One region of the Ferrimonas gelatinilytica genome, then DNA from elsewhere that is predicted to be linked to it. Evidence: predicted binding sites of a transcription regulator. Region 1 holds the regulator's gene; the other holds the start of a gene.
The links. Region 1 encodes MetJ, which represses methionine synthesis genes. Its sites were predicted from a motif close to TAGACGTCTAGACGTCTA; they were not measured.
Positions count from the first base shown of each region.

Region 1 (9,467 bases):
ATTGAGGGTCGGCGGGCGCTCGCCCAGCTCGAAGTCGTCCTGCCACTGCTTCGTCAGTAGCGGGGCTTCGGTCCGGCTCTCGATCAGCCCTTTGCCCGCCAGCGCCTTTAGCGAGGGGCGGCTGAACTCCAGCTCGCCGACACGCTCATCCTCCAGGTAACCCCGGCTGTGAAGGTAGGACAGTATCCGCGCCTGTTGGTGGGCCTGTTTCAGTTGATTTGGGTCCTGAGTCCGACCCGCTTCGGTCAGCTGCCACTGGGTCTGCGGGGTCGGTGCGCTGGGCTCGCCCTTGCGCAGTTTCACCGGCAGCAGCTGTGGCAGCACCATGCCCAGAGGTGACAGGTAGTAGCGGCTCGCCATTCGAGCCAGCTTCCACATAAATGGGGGCAGCAAACAGTCCGTATCCAGCACCTCGGTGATCGGCTTGAGCTTGCCGGCGGGCAGATCGCAGTGATCGCTTATCGCCACCACGAAGCCGATCTGGTGCCGCTGGCCGAAGGGAACCCGGACACGGGCCCCGATTGCCGGCAGAGGCGCACCCTCCTGGGCGAGGTAGCTGAACAGGCGTGGCAGGGGAACGGGCAGGGCGACTTGAATAAACACGTTGGCTCACAGTTGGCAGGGTCTTGACTACCCTATCAAAGTGCAGGGCGTGGCGTCAGCGTCCCGTGACATGCGGTATGCCGGCGGTGCATTAATTCGACAGTGTGTCTTGCCCCGCCCTGGGGATTGCTATAACATTGCGCGCCCTAAACCTGTGTGTAACTACGTGTGGTGTCCGGCTTTGAATCGGATAGCGACACGGCCTTAATTGAGGTTTCCCATGAAACAAGATATCCATCCGAACTACGTAGAGATCACTGCGAACTGCTCTTGCGGTAACGTGATCAAGACCCGCTCCACCGTTGCTAAAGACATCCACCTGGATGTGTGCTCTGAGTGCCACCCGTTCTACACCGGCAAGCAGAAGGTGCATGACACCGGCGGTCGTGTTGAGAAGTTCAAGAGCCGTTTCGGCGCGCTGTCTACCAAGAAGTAAGCGCGAGTCACGACTCGAAGAGGGGCGCCCACGGGCGCCCCTTCTTTTTTGTGCTTTTTTGGGGCTTCCCACTCGACTCTGCCCCTTGCGTTCTCCCCGGGCGCTGGCCCGCCGGCCCCTCCTTCTGTTTCTTCTGCCCTTTGTGCCGCTTTTTACCGGTTCGACTCCGGTTCTTGTGATCCCCCTCGGTAGTTTTGACCCGCGGGATCTCGCATCTTAAGGGGATGGTTTTATCGGTTATCGATATTTCACATTGTGATGTGAAAGCTTGATAATCGTTCCCGTAACTGCGAGGTAAGGCGGTATGTTTGGCCCGCCTCCTCCCTTTTTTACCCGCTTGCTAGAAGAACTCATCATGACCGACCTGCGCGAACAAGCTCTCGAATACCATGCCCAACCTGTCCCCGGGAAGATCAGCATCGCCCTGACCAAACCGGCGGAAACCGCCCACGACCTCGCCTTGGCCTACAGTCCGGGCGTGGCGGAGCCGGTACGGGAGATCGCCGCCAACCCTGACGACGCCTACCGCTATACCAACAAGGGCAACCTGGTGGCGGTGATCAGCAATGGCACCGCCATCCTGGGCTTGGGGAATCTCGGGCCGCTGGCATCCAAGCCAGTCATGGAGGGCAAGGCCCTGCTGTTCAAGCGTTTTGCCAATATCGACTCCATCGACATCGAGGTGAAGCACCGCACACCGGAGGAGTTCATCGATACCGTGGCGAACATTGCCGACACCTTCGGTGGCATCAACCTGGAGGATATCCGGGCGCCGGAATGTTTCGAGATCGAGCGTCAGTTGGTGGAGCGTTGCCAGATCCCGGTATTCCATGATGACCAGCATGGTACCGCCATCGTTACCGCCGCCGGCCTGCTCAACGCGCTGGAGATCCAAGGTAAAGAGCTGTGCGATAGCACCATCGTCTGTCTTGGGGCCGGTGCGGCGGCCATCGCCTGCATGGAGCTGCTGATCAAGTGCGGTGCCATGCGCGAGAAGATCTACATGCTGGATCGCAACGGGGTGATCCACACCCGGCGCGATGACCTCAATGAGTACAAGAAGCTGTTCGCCAACAACACCGACAAGCGCACGCTGCAGGACGTGATCGCCGATGCGGACGTGTTTGTCGGTGTCTCCGGGCCGGACCTGCTCAGTGCCGAGGATGTCGCCCTGATGGCGGACAAGCCGGTGATCTTTGCCTGCTCCAATCCGGACCCGGAGATCAAGCCTGAGCTGGCGCGCTCGGTGCGCCCGGACGTGATCATGGGTACCGGTCGCAGTGATTACCCCAACCAGGTCAACAACGTGCTCTGTTTCCCGTTCATCTTCCGGGGAGCCTTGGATGTGCGGGCCAGCGCCATCAACGACGCCATGAAAGTAGCGGCGGTGGAGGCACTGCGCAGCCTGGCCAAGGAGCCGGTGCCGCAGAACGTGCTGGACGCGTATGGCAGTGAGGGGATGAGCTTCGGCCCGGATTACGTGCTGCCCAAGCCGGTTGATGGCCGTCTGCTGCCGCGCATCGCCCGCGCCGTGGCCCAGGCCGCTATCGACTCCGGTGTCGCCGGTATTGACACCCTGCCGGATGGGTACCTTTCGGACGCCTGCTGAGGCTCTGCCCAGTCCCTACCGAGCCCGCCACTGTGCGGGCTTTCTTGTATCTGCGGACTTTGGGGCACAGTGATACGAGTTCCTAGATCCTAGATCCTAGGAACTCGGAACCTGTCTCCTGCTCCCAAGCTCGGGTGTGTCCCGGGAGGAGTCGTCGTTCAGGGCAGGAGGGCGGTCAGAGAGCGGAAGATCAGCAGCAGGCCAGCGCCGCCGCAGAGGGTCAGAGTGGCGTTTTTCAGCCGCTCCGGCGCCACCAAGGTGACCAGTTTGTCCCCCAGCAGGAAGCCCACCACCACAGGGGGGATCAACCACACCCCGCGCCAGAAGTCGTCCCAGCCGAAGGCACCGGCCAGTATCAAAAGCAGCAGGGAGAGAGCCGCACTGAAGACGAAGAACCCCGCCAGGGTATGGCGCAGGGCGGCGGCGGAGCGGTGATTATTGAGCAGCAGAGCCAGGGGGGGTCCCCCCATGGCGGAGATGGCGGCGAAGACCCCGGAGACGATGCCAGCCCCGAACAGGTTGGTGCGGCTCAGCGCCAAGCTGTACCTGTGGTGGGTCAGCCACACCGCCAGTAGGACGATCAGGCCGATCCCCAGCCCCAGCCAGTGGGCGGAGGCCACCAACAGCAGCCAGGTGCCGAGGATCCCCCCGGGCAGGCGGCCCAGCAGCGCTGGCGCCAGTATCCCCAGCTCGAAGCGTACGCCGGTGCGCAGCAGGGTAAAGAGGGAGACCAGCAGGCCCATCATGATGATGGGTCCCGGTACCCAACTGGGATCGATCAGGAACAGCAGCGGCGTGATCACCACCGCCAGGCCAAAGCCGATGGCACTTTGTACCAGGGCGCCAAGCAGGACAATCAGCCAGATCAACAGCAGTTCGAAGGAGAGGAGCATGGGCTTCCCGAGTCAGCCAGGAGACAACAAAAAGCCCGCCGTGAGGCAGGCTTTCCAGAGGGAACCAGACTCAGTCGTCCAACTGTTCCGGATCAATTCCCAGCGAGAGCATGATCTCACGGGCCGCAGCCGGGATATTGTCCGGCTGGTCTTTGCGCAGGTCCTCGTCTGAGGGCAGCGGCTGGCCGGTGTAGGCGTGCAGGAATGCTTCGCACAGCAGTTCGCTGTTGGTGGCATGACGCAGGTTGTTGACCTGGCGGCGGGTGCGTTCGTCGGTGAGGATCTTCAGCACTTTGAGCGGGATGGAGACGGTGATCTTCTTGACCTGCTCATTTTTCTTGCCGTGTTCTGCGTACGGACTGATGTAGTCGCCGTTCCACTCGATACTCATCGATGCACCTATAAGTCATGATAACGGGAGCAATTTTAAACTCATGGCAGAGAGAGTCAATGGTCGCCATCTTGACTGATACACGTTTGGATGGCTAAACGTCTTGACGCCTTTCTTGGTGCCGTTTAAGTTAATCCAACATGAACGAATTGTTGTCAATGCGTCAACCCGGAGGATGCACCCATGAGCCAGCCTCAGCTTGCCACCATCGCCGCTCGAGAAGGGATTGAGAGCGACACGCAGCATGGTGCCGTTGTTCCCCCCATCTACCTCTCCACCAGCTACACCTTCGAGTCATTCGGTCAGCCGCGCCAATACGATTACGCCCGCAGCGGCAACCCGACGCGGGGCACCTTGGGGGACGCTTTGGCCAAGCTGGAGGGGGGAGTCGGCGCCGTGGTCACCGCCACCGGTATGGCCGCCATCACGACGGCCACGGCACTGCTGGGCCGTGATGACCTCTTGGTGGTCCCCCACGACTGCTACGGTGGCAGCTATCGCCTGTTTACCTCCGTGGCCGCTAAGGGCGGCTTCCGACTGGCGGTGGTGGACCAGACCGATCCGGTGGCGCTGGCCCAGGCCCTGGCGCAGAAACCCAGGATGGTGTGGCTGGAGACCCCCTCCAACCCCCTGATGCGGTTGGTGGACATTGAGGCGATCGCGGCATCGGCCCAGGCCGTTGGCGCCTGGGTGGTGGTGGACAACACCTTCCTCTCCCCGGTACTGCAGCAACCCCTGAGCCTGGGCGCCGACATCGTGGTGCACTCCACCACCAAGTACATCAACGGCCACTCCGATGTGGTGGGCGGGGCGGTGATCACTAAAGATCCCGAATTGGCGGAGCAGCTGGCCTGGTGGGCCAACTGCCTGGGGCTGACTGGCGGTGCATTCGACAGCTACCTCACCCTGCGGGGGCTGCGCACCTTGCCGCTGCGGATGAAGCAGCACCAGAGTAATGCCGAGGTGGTGGTGGCGATGCTGCAGGACCACCCGGCAGTGCGTCACGTTTACTACCCCGGCCTGGAGGGGCATCCGCAGCATGGCCTGGCCCGGCGGCAGCAGAAGGGGTTTGGCGCCATGCTCAGTTTTGAGCTCGAGGGGGGTATCACCGAAGTGCAGGCCTTCCTCTCCCGCCTTCGGGTCTTCAGCGTAGCGGAGAGCCTGGGCGGGGTAGAGTCCCTGATCTGCCACCCGGGGACCATGACCCATCGTGCCATGTCCGATGAAGCGCAGGCGGCGGCGGGGATCGGTCCTACCCTGTTGCGGATCTCCGTCGGCATCGAGGATCCCCAGGACCTGCTGGTGGATCTGCAACAGGCGTTGGGCTGAGCCTCATCGCCAGCGAACCCGGTCGGAACTTAAGGAAGGGAGCCACAGCGTGTCACGTCGCACCTTGCACAAATTTGGTGGCAGCAGCCTGGCGGATGCCGACTGCTACCGCCGCGTCGCCCATATCCTGTTAACCCAGGGACACAGCGATGATCTGGTGGTGGTCTCCGCCGCCGGTAAGACCACCAATGCTTTGATCAGCCTGCTGGAACGGGCTCGGCAACATCGCGAGTTCAGTAACGAACTGGCGCAACTGACGGAGTTTCAGCAGGGGCTGATCCGCCGTTTGCTGCTGGGGCCCGAGGCGGAGACGATCCTGGCCCAGTTCAACGATGACCTGGCGACCCTGCGACACTGGCTGGGGGCCCCAAACCGTCATGGCGCCGAGATCCAGGCTTTGGGCGAGGTGTGGTCCTCCCGACTGCTGGCGGCACTGCTGGGCCAGCTGGGGGTGAAAGCCCAGGCGCTGGATGCACGCCAGTTCCTCCTGGTGGGGGCAGACCGTGCCCCGGATTACGCCAGTAGCCGTGATCGACTGAACCGCTTCCTGGCCCAGAGTCCGGACACCCGGATCGTGATCACCGGCTTTGTGGCCAACGATGGCCACGGACAGAGCGTGCTGCTCGGACGTAACGGTTCCGATTACAGTGCCACGGTGATCGGGGCGCTGGCGCGGGTGGACCTGATCACTATCTGGAGTGACGTCCAGGGGGTGTTCAACGCGGATCCCAACCGGCTGCAGGATGCCCGCCTGCAGGCGGAACTGTCTCTGGCGGAGGCCGACACTCTGGCCAGGCTGGGATCGCCGGTGCTGCACAGCCGCACATTGCAGCCGCTTAAAGACCATGCCATGGCCCTGCATGTGCGCTCTAGCTTCACTCCGGAGCAGCCCTATACCCGGATCCTGGCCGAGGGCGCCCGGGCAGAGCCGGTGATCACCAGCCTGGATGCCGTGGTGGTGCTCTACTGCCCCGAGGGGCGGCTCGATTCGGCCATCGAACACCTCCAGGCCAGTGGCCTGGCCCCGCTGGCCTGTTATCCCCAGCGCAATGCTCTGGTGGTGACCGAAGAGCTGGCCGAGGCGACCCAGGTCGCCCTGGTGGAGTGGCTGGGCGCGCCCGTATCCAGTGAGCGGGGGTGGGGCATGGTGGCGCTGATCAGCCGCCACGCCGGTCGCCTGGCCGGGGCCTTTGCCCGTCTGCTTGGCCGGCGGGCCTGGCCACTGCGCAGGGAGCCCTTGGCGCTGATCACCCTGGTGCCCAGCGATGAAGTGGCGGACCTGACCGGCCGGGTGCATCGTCGCTGCGCCGGTCCGATGAAGAAGATCGGTCTACTGGTGGCAGGCAAGGGCAACATCGGTGCCGCCTGGCTGCAGCAGTTTGCCCACTACCAGCGCCGGATCAGCGATGAGCTGGAGGCCGAGTTGATGCTGGTGGCGGTGCTGGGCCGAGAGGAGGCACTGCTGGCCCCGGAGGGGATAGAACCGGCCCAGTGGCAACCCCGCTTCGATGCCGAAGCTCGCCCCTACCGGCTGCCACAACTTATTGAACAGGCGTCAGCACTGCCGCTGGATGAGCTGATCCTACTGGATATCACCGCCAGCGAAACCCTGGCCCAGGCCTACCCGCAGCTGCTGGCCCAGGGGATCCACCTGATCTCCGCCAACAAGCAGGCGGGCAGCGGCAGTCAGGCCTTTTACCATGAATTGAAGCAGGCGGTGGCCCAGCGGCATCTTTACTGGCGCTACAACGCCACCGTGGGGGCGGGCCTGCCGGTGTTTTACGCCATCGATGATCTCAAGCGGGGCGGGGACCGGGTGCAGCGCATCGACGGGGTGTTTTCCGGCACCCTGAGCTGGCTTTTTCACCATTACGACGGTGCCAAGCCCTTCTCACGACTGGTGCTGGAAGCGCGGGAGCGCGGCCTGACCGAACCGGACCCAAGGGAAGATCTCGGGGGCATCGACATGCAGCGCAAACTGCTGATCCTGGCCCGGGAGCTCGGACTGGAGCTGGAGCTGGCGCAGGTCGGGCTGGAGACCTTGGTCCCGGAGGCGTTGCAAGGGGTCAGTGATAGCGAGTTTCTGCAGCGGGTCGAGGAGTTGGACCAGCCCATGACTGAGGCGTTGGCGGCAGCTTCAGCACGGGGGGAGACCCTGCGCTACACCGCCTCGCTGGCGGTCGAGGGGGATCGCCTGCAGGCTCGCGTGGGACTGGCGTCCGTGGCGCCGGATCACCCCTTCGCCAGCCTGCCACCGGGAGACAATCAGTTTCTTTTGCGCAGCCTTCACTACCCCGAGGGGTTGGTGATCCAGGGACCCGGCGCCGGCCGGGAGGTGACCGCGGCGGCGGTTCAATCCGATCTGGTGGCGATCTGCCGCCGCTTATTGCACTGATATCAGGGAGTCGACATTCATGGCCTTTTCTCACGCCCAGCAGGTTGAAGCGCTGAACGAGCGACTCTGCTCCCTGCGCGATCTGAACATCTCGTTCGAGTTTTTCCCGCCCAACTCGCCGGCCATGGAGGAGACGCTTTGGGCCTCGGTGGAGCGGCTGGCCCCGCTCAAACCGAAGTTCGTTTCTGTCACCTATGGCGCCAACTCCGGGGTGCGTGATCGGACCCACAAGGTGATCGAGCGGATCCACGCGGAGACCGGTCTGCAGGCGGCACCGCACCTGACCCTGGTGGATGCCAGCGACGAGGAGCTGCGGCAGCTGGCGCGGCAGTACTGGCAGCAGGGGGTGCGTCATATCGTGGCCCTGCGCGGGGATGTGCCAGAGGGACAGCCCAACCCCAACCGCTACGCTTCTGACCTGGTGGCCCTGCTGCGCCAGGAGCACGATTTCGAGATCAGTGTCGCCGCCTATCCGGAGGTGCACCCGGAAGCGCGAAGTGCCCAGGCGGACCTGATAAACCTGAAACGGAAGGTCGATGCCGGTGCCACCCGGGCGATTACCCAGTTCTTCTTCGATATCGAGGCTTACCTGCGTTTTCGTGACCGCTGTGCCGCGGCGGGGATTGATGCGGAGATCGTGCCAGGGATCCTGCCGGTCACCAACTACCAGCAGCTGCTCAAATTTGCCAACTTCGCCAAGATCCGGATCCCCAACTGGCTCCATCACATGTTCGACGGCCTGGAGGAGGACCCCGCCACCCGCAAGTTGGTGGGGGCCAACGTGGCGATCGAGATGACCAAGGTGCTGGCGCGGGAGGGGGTGGGTGATTTCCACTTCTACACCCTAAACCGGGCCGAGCTCTCTTACGCCATCTGCCACTCACTGGGGGTGCGCCCCGGCGTTTGAGAGTGATCGACCATCACCTTGTCGGCGTTTGAGATAACTACCGGAAGCCACTGGTCTTTGATGGTGGTATTTCGTACTCTGGGGCTCGATAACACAAGGAGGTTTGGGTATGAGTGCCCTCTATCAATTTACCGTCGAGAGCAATTCCGGCGCCCAGATCCCGATGTCGGAGTATCAGGGCAAAGTTCTGTTGATCGTCAACACCGCCAGCAAGTGCGGTTTCACCCCGCAGTATGAGGGACTGGAGCAGCTGCACCAGGCGTACTCGGAGCGCGGCCTGACGGTGCTGGGCTTTCCCTGCAACCAGTTCGGCAACCAGGAGCCGGGCAGTGCGGCGGAGATCAGCGATTTCTGCCAGCTCAACTACGGGGTCAATTTTCCGCTGATGGCCAAGGTGGAGGTCAATGGAGACGACGCCCACCCGCTCTACCAGCACCTGAAAACCGAGGCACCCGGGGTGCTGGGCAGCAAGGGGATCAAGTGGAATTTCACCAAGTTCCTGGTGAACCGGGATGGCGAGGTGGTGAAGCGTTACGCCCCGACCACCACACCCAAGTCCATTGCCGCCGACATCGAGGCGCTGCTGTAAGCGCGTCGACGGTGGCATGATCCGAGAATACGGGCCCCAGCGGCCCGTTTTTGATCTCTGCAGTTCTGTAGTCAGGTTACTGTCACGGCGAGCGGCAGCACCGGGTTGACGGGGATGGGTCCCCGCAGGGGCAGGATGGGAACCTTTGCGTTATTATGGCTCCGGCGATAACCGCCGCCACCCAGTCCCCCTCTCTGTTAAGGAACCCTGCTGTGTCCCAGCCCGCTGATACCCTGATTGTCCTAGACTTTGAAACCTCCGGTCTGTCGCCGGATCGGGGTGATCGCGCCATCGAGATCGGTGCGGTCAAACTGC
Region 1 is NZ_BAABLF010000029.1:102,841-112,307, reverse strand. It holds gene priA (primosomal protein N') at 1-603, opposite strand, end outside; gene rpmE (50S ribosomal protein L31) at 824-1,039, shown strand; gene ABD997_RS14280 (malic enzyme-like NAD(P)-binding protein) at 1,395-2,648, shown strand; gene ABD997_RS14275 (TSUP family transporter) at 2,807-3,541, opposite strand; gene metJ (met regulon transcriptional regulator MetJ) at 3,612-3,932, opposite strand; gene metB (cystathionine gamma-synthase) at 4,116-5,261, shown strand; gene metL (bifunctional aspartate kinase/homoserine dehydrogenase II) at 5,311-7,656, shown strand; gene metF (methylenetetrahydrofolate reductase) at 7,676-8,563, shown strand; gene ABD997_RS14250 (glutathione peroxidase) at 8,673-9,152, shown strand; gene ABD997_RS14245 (3'-5' exonuclease) at 9,365-9,467, shown strand, end outside.

Region 2 (9,467 bases), on a different contig from region 1:
AAGTGCCTGCAACCAGAAGAGTAACCGTGACCCGGTGCTCGCCCTGTCCGAAGGTGAGGTTCAACATACCCTCAACCAACTCAGGGATAAGCGCCTGATCCAGGAGGAGGGTGGCAGCCGCGCCAGCAAGTACAAGCATCGCTTCTGCAACACCGCCTTTGGCGGGCTCCAGCTAACGCCCCAGGAGCGGGGCATTGTCTGTGTCCTCCTGCTGCGCGGCCCGCAGACACCGGGCGAGTTGCGTGCCCGCACTCAGCGTTTATGCGAATTTAACAATGTCGGTGAGGTGGAGGCGGTACTCAACACCATGGCGGAAAAGGGCTTTGTGGTGCAACTACCCCGGGAGGCGGGCAAGCGTGAGAGCCGTTACGCCCACCTGTTCTCCGGCGCTGTTGCCTCAGTCACCACCGCCGACGTCGTCGCCGATGATAAAGCCCGGCTGCTCAGCCTGGAGCAGGAGAACCGGGTGCTTAAGGCCGAGATCGCCCGCCTGCAGGCGCAGCTCGCGGCCTACCGGTCACAATAGGGTCCCCAAAGTGGCCCGAAAGGCGCGCACAGAAAAAGGGAGCTCAGGCTCCCTTTTTCGTTGATTCATCCCCCGGCGCAGCCGGGTTAGAGCAGTTGGCGGCGGAACCGATGGCACTCGGCCCAAAACAGGCTCAGCCATAAGCGGCGCAGGTGCCGACGGATCCTCAGGCCATACGCAGGCAGCTTTATTTTGAATCCCAGCACCACGGTCAGGTGACCACAGAACGCCAGAAAATAGAGCAACCAGGGCTGTTGTACGATCAAGGCCAGAGGAAGACTAATCAGGATAAGGCCCCAGCCGAAAAATTTCAGTGTTTGATTTAACATGGTCAAGCTCCAAATCAGACAAAAGGCTTAACCGGCGCCGGCATCGCATCGGGCGATGACGTTATTGCATGCTCACTAAATTTAGCCCCGCCCCAGGCCACTTCCACCGAACTAACAACCATGAAATGGAAAGTTTTTCCGATGTTTTAAGGGGGGAGTGAAACAAGATCCACTAATCAGGAAGTTAGGAAAAATAAGGGAAATGTTCGCTTTTAAGAAAGTAAAATCGAATATTTTTGTCATTATGAGCGAGGATACCGAAGCCGTCGGTAACAGTGACCTCGCCTCGGGGTCCAGCGAGGGACTGACAACAGGGAATACACGATGTGAAGTCGAGGAACGAGGAGGAACTTTGCCAGGGCAGAGGACGATAAAGCTGCCCTGCAGATGACCGAAGGGAGAGCCTGGCGGTCACCAATCCAGTCCGGCCTGAGCCTTGATCCCGGCCTCGAAAGCATGCTTTACCGGGGTAATTTCTGACACCGTATCCGCCATCTCCAGTAGACGCCGATGACACGCCCGACCTGTGATCACCACGTGCTGGTGAGGAGGCCGCGCCGCGATGGCATCACACACCGCTTCGACATCCAGGTAGTGATAGCTGAGCATGTAGGTCAATTCATCCAGCAACACCAGGTCCACCGCGGGATCCGCCAGCGCACGACGGATCTGAGCCCACACCGCTTCCGCCGCCGCGGTATCAGCAGCACGATCCTGGGTATCCCAGGTAAATCCGGTGTCCATCACGTAAAAGGGGACACCCAGCTCGGTCAGGATATTGCGCTCGCCACACTCCCACTGACCCTTGATAAACTGGGCCACTGCACAGCGTTTGCCATGGCCCACGGCCCTGAGAACGGTGCCAAACCCGGCGGTGGACTTGCCCTTACCGTTACCGGTCAGTACCAGCAGCACGCCCCGCTCTTCGCTGGCCGCCGCCACCTTCGCGTCCACCTTGGCTTTGAGCCTCTGCTGACGCTCCCGGTGTTTCTCCTGGTCCCGCTTCTCCATCAATCACTCCCTGGCCAGCCTCGGCCCCATGTTTCCGGTGGTAGCTCACTGTGCCGCAACTTCCTCCCCGACGCCAGTGACCTCACCTTTGGCCTGGCAATGGCCCGTAAACGCATCGATCCGCTGGGTCATGTAGGAAAAAAACGGGTTCCATTTCTGCCGCAACACCTCGGAGGATGGGATCACGAACATCCCCTTCTCACCGCTGATGGCGGCATGGCCCAGGTAAACATGCTCACGTTCAGGGTCCTGGTGGGGCCCCAGCAGTGGATCAGACTCGGCGATCGGCAGGCCAACATGAGAGAGCGAATGGACCCGCTCTGGCCAACTGAGGTTAAGTTCTTCGGTTTGTTGGGAAGGAAACTCCCGGGCGTGCACCCGACGATCCCCAGGACCACGGTTTTCCACCAGGGTGGTCCGAAACGGCAGCGACGATCGCTGGAAAAATCCCTGGTAGGTCTGGAACGGATCCTGGGTCAGCAGCTGCTGATCGATCCAGGTACGGTTGACATCAAACAAGACCAGTTCATCGGGATCCGCCGCGAGGGTGAGGTAAAGCGAGTCCAGCAGAGCGCCGGTATCCACCGTTTCATCGATGATGGAGTTAAAGGAGAGCATCGGCGGCAGGGTGGCCAGGCGTTCCTCGTCCAGCTGCTCAATCATCGACCGGTTGGACTCGATCAACCGGTACACGATGTCGGCCGCATTGACCGGGAAGGAGCTGTACTTGAAGGGGTGGTACTCCGGCGACAGACTCTCCCAGGCCAGCTTATCCAACTCCAACCAGCGACCCAGCCTTGCCTGCCAGGCCGCCCCGGCGGCAATGGGGGACAGGCCGATGGCCGGGCTGACAAACACCATGGCGCACAGATCCACCGGCTGATCCTCACTCAAACGCGCCAGTTCATGGTTCAGCGCCAGCGCCGCCCCGGTGGAGAATCCGACCAGCAGTACAGGACGCTGAGAATCCTGCGCCTTGAGATGTGCAACCGCCAGGCTCACCGCGGCCGCAAGATCCTGCCATCGCAGATCCACCAGTGCCGACGGCAGCGTACCGTGTCCCGGCAGGCGCAACCCCAGTACGTGCGCCCGACGGGTGAAATGACGTGCCAGGTGAGAAAGATAGTAAGGGGAGTCGGACATGCCATGCACAAGCAGCACTGCTAGGGGCGCATCCGGGTTGGCCCACTCGAAGCTTCGATTCCAGTTTTGTGGCCACTGCGCAGGATCGGATCGGCTGCCGCTAAAATAGCGGTTAAAGGGCACCGGCTCCGTCCCCTTTAAAGCGGACGCCAATTTACGCTCCTTCTCGGCAAACAGCGCTGACTCAAGGGCCAGGTAGGCGTCAAAGTCGTCAACCTCACGGTGGGCGGTAAACTCCTCGGTCAGCGTCAGGGTATGCCAGGGGCTCAGGGTCGGCTTCTGGTTCAGCCACCACACCGCCACCGACAGCAGTGTCACGGCACCGCCGAGCGCCATCCAAAACAGCAGCACCAGCAGGCGCCGCTCCAGTCTCAGGATCCCCATGCTCACTCCGTCCCCCTCATCACTCACGACTTTATCCTAGCCACTGGTGCAAACCGCGCGGTTTACCCTGACGGGCTCAGGCTAAGAGCCAGCCCCCTATCTTCGTTGGCACCGCAAGCGTAATGATACGCAAGACTTTGAAGTAACCTGCAGATAAACAATTATAAAGTGTTAACTCCCGCCGGTTTGAAGCGGTCAGACACCGCAAGTCAGAAACGCCATGGAGGTGGCCAGGAAAAGGGTTTTGGAGCTTGTCTTACGCTTTGTCTTTTACCTCTCGCCACTGCCCACGGGTTCGCCTCTGGTATCCCCCATCGGAGTTCGCTAGTATGGACGTCTATATGGATAAAGGGCCATCCGACAACAGGTTGGCCCCAGGTAAAGGAAGTGGTTGCATGTCTCATCCCCGTTTCGCCTCCCACCCCGTCGACGCCGCCTTAAGAGCGGCAATGACAGAACGCATCCTAATCCTGGATGGCGCGATGGGCACCATGATCCAGGCCCATAAGCTGGAGGAGGAGGACTACCGGGGAGCACGCTTCGCCGACTGGCCCTCCCCCCTTAAGGGCAACAACGACCTGCTGTCCCTGACCCAGCCAGAGATCATCCGGGCGATCCACACCGCCTATCTTGAGGCCGGTGCAGACATCATCGAAACCAACACCTTCAACAGCACAACCATCGCCATGGCAGACTACAACATGGCTTCGCTGTCCCGGGAGATCAACCTTGAATCGGCCCGTCTGGCCCGCACTGCTGCTGATGCCGTCACCGCCACAACCGGCCGACAACGCTTTGTGGCTGGGGTGCTAGGACCCACCAACCGGACCTGCTCCATCTCCCCGGATGTGAACGACCCCGGCTTTCGCAATGTGAACTTCGACCAACTGGTGGCCGCCTACACCGAGTCGACCGAAGCCCTGCTGGAGGGCGGCGCGGATCTGATTTTGGTGGAGACAGTATTCGATACCCTCAATGCCAAGGCCGCGCTCTTTGCAATCGACAGCGTCTTCGAGGCCCGGGCCCAATCCTGGCCGGTGATGATCTCCGGCACCATCACCGACGCCTCCGGTCGTACCCTGACCGGCCAAACCACCGAGGCCTTCTATAACTCTCTGCGCCACATCAACCCCATCGCCATGGGCCTCAACTGCGCCCTGGGGCCCAGGGAGTTGGTGCCCTACATCAGCGAACTCAACCGCATCAGCGAATGCGCCGTCTCCGCCCACCCCAACGCCGGTCTGCCTAACGAGATGGGCGGCTATGACGAAACCCCGGCGCAGATGGCCAGGATCATCGGCCAGTGGGCGGCCGACGGCTGGCTCAACATCGTCGGTGGCTGCTGCGGCACCACCCCGGATCACATCCGTGCCATCGCCGAAGCGGTCAAAGATCATGCCCCACGCAAAGCACCGGCTCATCTTGTCGAAGGTACCCAAGTGGCGACCCGGCTGTCCGGTCTGGAGCCCTGTAACTTCGATGACGACTCGCTCTTTATCAACGTGGGTGAGCGCACCAATGTCACCGGCTCCGCCCGTTTCCTGCGCCTAATCAAGGAGGGGGACTATGAGACCGCTCTGGAGGTCGCCCGGCAGCAGGTCGAGAGTGGTGCCCAGATCATCGATATCAATATGGATGAGGGGATGCTGGACGCGGAAGCGGCGATGGTGAAGTTCCTCAATCTCTGTGCCGGTGAGCCGGAGATTTCCAAGGTGCCCATCATGATCGACTCCTCCAAGTGGTCGGTGATCGAGGCGGGACTCAAGTGCATCCAGGGCAAAGGGGTGGTCAACTCCATCTCCCTCAAGGAGGGGGAGGAGGCGTTCATCCGTCAGGCCCGACTGATCCGGCGCTACGGCGCCGCAGCGGTAGTGATGGCCTTCGATGAGACTGGTCAGGCGGACACCTATGAACGCAAGGTGGCGATCTGCACCCGGGCCTACCGGGTACTGACGGAGAAAGCCGGTTTTGCCCCGGAGGACATCATCTTCGATCCCAATGTCTTCGCCATCGCCACCGGCATCGAGGAACACGACAACTACGCGGTGGACTTTATCCAGGCGTGCCGCACCATTCGCGATACCCTCCCCCACGCCCGCCTCTCCGGCGGCGTCTCCAACGTCTCCTTCTCCTTCCGCGGCAACAACCCGGTACGCGAGGCGATCCACGCGGTTTTTCTCTATCACGCCATTCGAAACGGTCTCTCCATGGGGATCGTCAACGCCGGACAACTGGCGATCTACGATGACATTCCCGCCCCCCTGCTGGAACGGGTGGAGGACGTGGTGCTCAACCGGCGCAGCGATGGCACCGAGCGTCTGCTGGAGATCGCCGAGACCTATCGAGGCGGTGGCCAGGCGGAAAAGGATCCCAAGGAGGCACACTGGCGCAGCTGGCCTGTCAATAAGCGGCTGGAACATGCGCTGGTCAAGGGGATCACCGAGTTTATCGACGAAGATACCGAGGAAGCACGCCAGGCCGCCGATAAACCGCTGTCGGTGATCGAGGGTCCGCTGATGGATGGCATGAACGTGGTCGGTGATCTCTTCGGCGCCGGTAAGATGTTCCTGCCCCAGGTGGTGAAATCCGCCCGGGTGATGAAGAAGGCGGTGGCCTACCTCAACCCCTATATCGAGGCAGACAAGGTGGCGGGCCAATCCAACGGCAAGGTACTCATGGCCACGGTGAAGGGGGATGTGCATGACATTGGTAAGAACATCGTTGCGGTGGTGCTGCAGTGCAACGGCTTCGAGGTGATTGATCTAGGAGTCATGGTACCGGTGGAGAAGATCATCGAAGTCGCCAAGGCGGAACAGGTTGATGTGATCGGCATGTCGGGACTGATCACCCCCTCGCTGGACGAGATGATCCACAACGTCAAGGCATTCACCCGGGCCGGCATCACCTGTCCAGTGATCATCGGCGGGGCCACCACCTCTAAGATCCACACCGCGGTCAAAATCTTCGAGCACTACGAGCATGGTGCCCTCTACGTCGCGGATGCCTCCAGGACGGTCCCCGTAGTGTCCCAGCTGGTGGGCCCGGAGCGTGCCGCCTTTATTACCCGCCACTACCAGGAGTACGCCGAGCTGAAGGCCAAACGGGAGGCACAGGGCAGCCGCAAAACCCTCATCTCGCTGGATGCCGCCCGTGCCAACCGCAACCAGATCGACTGGGCGACTTACCAGCCGGCAGTGCCTAAAACTCTGGGCCTACAGGTATTCAAGGACTACCCCCTGACGGACCTGGTGGATCGCATCGACTGGACCCCCTTCTTCCGCAGCTGGGGGCTGCATGGCAAGTACCCGCAGATCTTCAAAAACCCCACGGTGGGGGAGGAAGCCCAGGAGCTGTATGACAACGCCCAATTGATGCTGAAGCAGATCATCGAGGCGCGGTGGCTGACCGCCGCCGCAGTGATTGGCCTGTTCCCCGCCAACACCTGCGATAACCATGACGATATCGCGCTCTACAGCGACGAGCAGCGCAGTGAGGAGTTACTGCGGCTGCATATGCTGCGCCAGCAGGTGGAGCGGATCGACAACAATAACTTCGCCCTCTCCGACTTTGTCGCCCCCCGAAGCAGTGGCAAAGTGGATTACATGGGCGCTTTCGCCGTTACTGCCGGGATCGGCATCGATGCCCATGTGCAGCGATTCGAGCAGGCCGGCGATGACTACAGCGCCATCATGCTCAAGTCCCTCGCAGACCGCCTGGCCGAGGCGTTTGCCGAGCGGATGCACGAACGGGTTCGCAAGGAGTTCTGGGGCTACGCCGCCGACGAGCAGCTCGACAACGAGGCGCTGATCCGGGAAAAATACAAGGGGATCCGTCCGGCGCCAGGCTACCCCGCCTGCCCGGACCACACCGAGAAGGGACTGCTGTGGCAACTGCTGGAGCCGGAAAAACATATCGGTCTCAGGATCACCGAGAACTTCGCCATGTACCCGACCGCAGCGGTTTCCGGCTGGTACTTCGCCCATCCGGAATCCCGCTACTTTGGGGTCACCGACATCGGTCAGGACCAGGTCGAAGATTATGCCGAACGAACCGGCATGACCGTGGCCGAAGCCCAAAAGTGGCTGGCGCCGATCCTCAGCTACTAACTCCGAATAGGGCGATCCATCCCCGACGCCCTGGCCAAAGATTAAGCCACCCGGTCCGGTTGATTAAGCAGGTCAACCGGACCACTCAATCTTTCAGTAAAAATGATGAGGATGCGATTTCGCATGAACATCAGCCACTCACAGTGAATAACCTTCCTTTTGGGGTCTCTGCGTCAGCTGATACCGACTCTTCGCTGTTCTCCCTCTCCCCGCAAAACCGCGCCAGTACCGGCTTGGTAGGGAATTCTTTTCAATAACTCCGATACCTAGCCGCGCTCTCGTCAGTCGGTCCGCTCGAACACCTGACTCATAAAGCTGCGAAAGAACTACAGGTTTTGCCCGGTGGGACGAGCGGGCGCCACGATTTTTCTGCCTAAACTTGAGTTCATTACATGATTCATGATCCAGGCCGTAACGGAGCCAAACGATGAAGCAGCATAAAAACAAGCAGAGAGGCCTGACGGCCGTCGAATACGCCATTGTTGGCGCACTTGTTGCCGGGAGCATGACGGCCGCCTTCTCCTCCTTAGGCAGCACCACCGCTGGCCATATCGTGAACCTGGCCAGCAGCTGGTCCGATGCTGGAGGCAGTGGCGGCTATGGCACCCCCGGTGGCAGCGGCGGGGCAACCTCTCCCGGCGATAGCGGTGGCGGCACCGCACCCGGGACCGGCGGCGGGGCCACCTCTCCCGGCAATAGCGGTGGCGGCACCACACCCGGAGCCGGCGGCGGGGCCACCTCTCCCGGCGATAGCGGTGGCGGCACCGCACCGGGAGCCGGCGGCGGGGCAACCTCTCCCGGCGATAGCAGTGGCGGCTCGACACCCGGAACTGGCGGCGGGGCAACCTCCCCCGGCGATAGCAGCGGCGGCACCACACCCGGAACTGGCGGCGGGGCAACCTCCCCCGGAGGCAGCAGCGGCGGCACCACACCCGGAAGTGGCGGCGGGGCAACCTCTCCTGGCGATAGCAGCGGCAGCTCCACACCCGGAACCGGCGGTGGGGCCCCCTCCACCGGCTCCGCTTCCTCCGCGGGTGATAGCGCAAACCCGGGCGAGAGGGAGTTGGCCGCCAGCACGGGTGCTCAAGGGGGTGGTGCAGGGTCGGGCAGCGGAGGGGCGGGTGTAGGGGCATCCGACCACGGTGGCGAGCTGCTGAGCAGCACAACCGGTAACGAGGCCGGGGGGGGAGCCTCGCAACCCGGTGCCACCTCACCCGGGACGGCCGGCAGCGCCGGCGATTCGAACGCCGATGCAGCCAATGCCGGGGGAAGCAGCACCTTGGCTGCAGCAATGCAAAACCATGGAACCTGGCTTTGGTTATTGATCCTGCTCGCCCTGCTTGGGCTACTGATGCTCAAACGTAAAGAGGAGCCCCAACCTCAGCAGGAGTGATCCAACACCAGGCAGAGGTCGCGAAGCTTACAACGGGCCGGGGGCATCTCCCCCGGCCTTTTTCTTGCTCCCCTCCCCTGGGTTTTCCCTTGGGGACCTTCATTGGCCAGTCGTTTGGCTGGCACACTACCTTCCTGATCGTTTCCGGCCTTGGCCTTCGGTAACGTCCCTGGACTCCAGGTGTATGTGGTCCAGCTGGCAGAAAAATACACGCCAAACGCCGTAGATGTCGCCTCGGGGTTGAACATCGCCGCCTTCAACGTGGGAATCGCCTCGGGGGCCTGGGGCGGTGGCCTGGTGGTCGACCTGCATGGTCTGATGCAAACTCCCTGGATCGGTGCCCTGATCGTTCTGCTGGCGCTAACCCGACTCAGCGGCCGCCTGGACAGAAGCGCATCGGCCGCCCCGTGCCCGGCCTAAGCCCACTGGATTCGGTACTCTTCGCCACTGTGTTGCCACGGGTTATCAAGCCCCCGGCCTTACGGTGGCGAAACGCCCTTTGCGGGTCACACTGAGTATCTAAAGGCCGACAAAAAAACCTATCGCCAAGGCATTAACGATGTCGATAAAGAAGC
Region 2 is NZ_BAABLF010000008.1:76,850-86,316, forward strand. It holds gene ABD997_RS07630 (YceH family protein) at 1-526, shown strand, start outside; gene ABD997_RS07635 (hypothetical protein) at 613-855, opposite strand; gene cobO (cob(I)yrinic acid a,c-diamide adenosyltransferase) at 1,267-1,866, opposite strand; gene ABD997_RS07645 (alpha/beta hydrolase) at 1,912-3,420, opposite strand; gene metH (methionine synthase) at 3,789-7,499, shown strand; gene ABD997_RS07655 (Flp family type IVb pilin) at 7,927-8,892, shown strand; partial or broken gene ABD997_RS07660 (MFS transporter) at 9,040-9,312, shown strand; gene gltS (sodium/glutamate symporter) at 9,412-9,467, opposite strand, start outside.
Region 2: metH (methionine synthase) is a predicted target of MetJ. The motif match lies at 3,724-3,741, and genes of this name have one in related genera.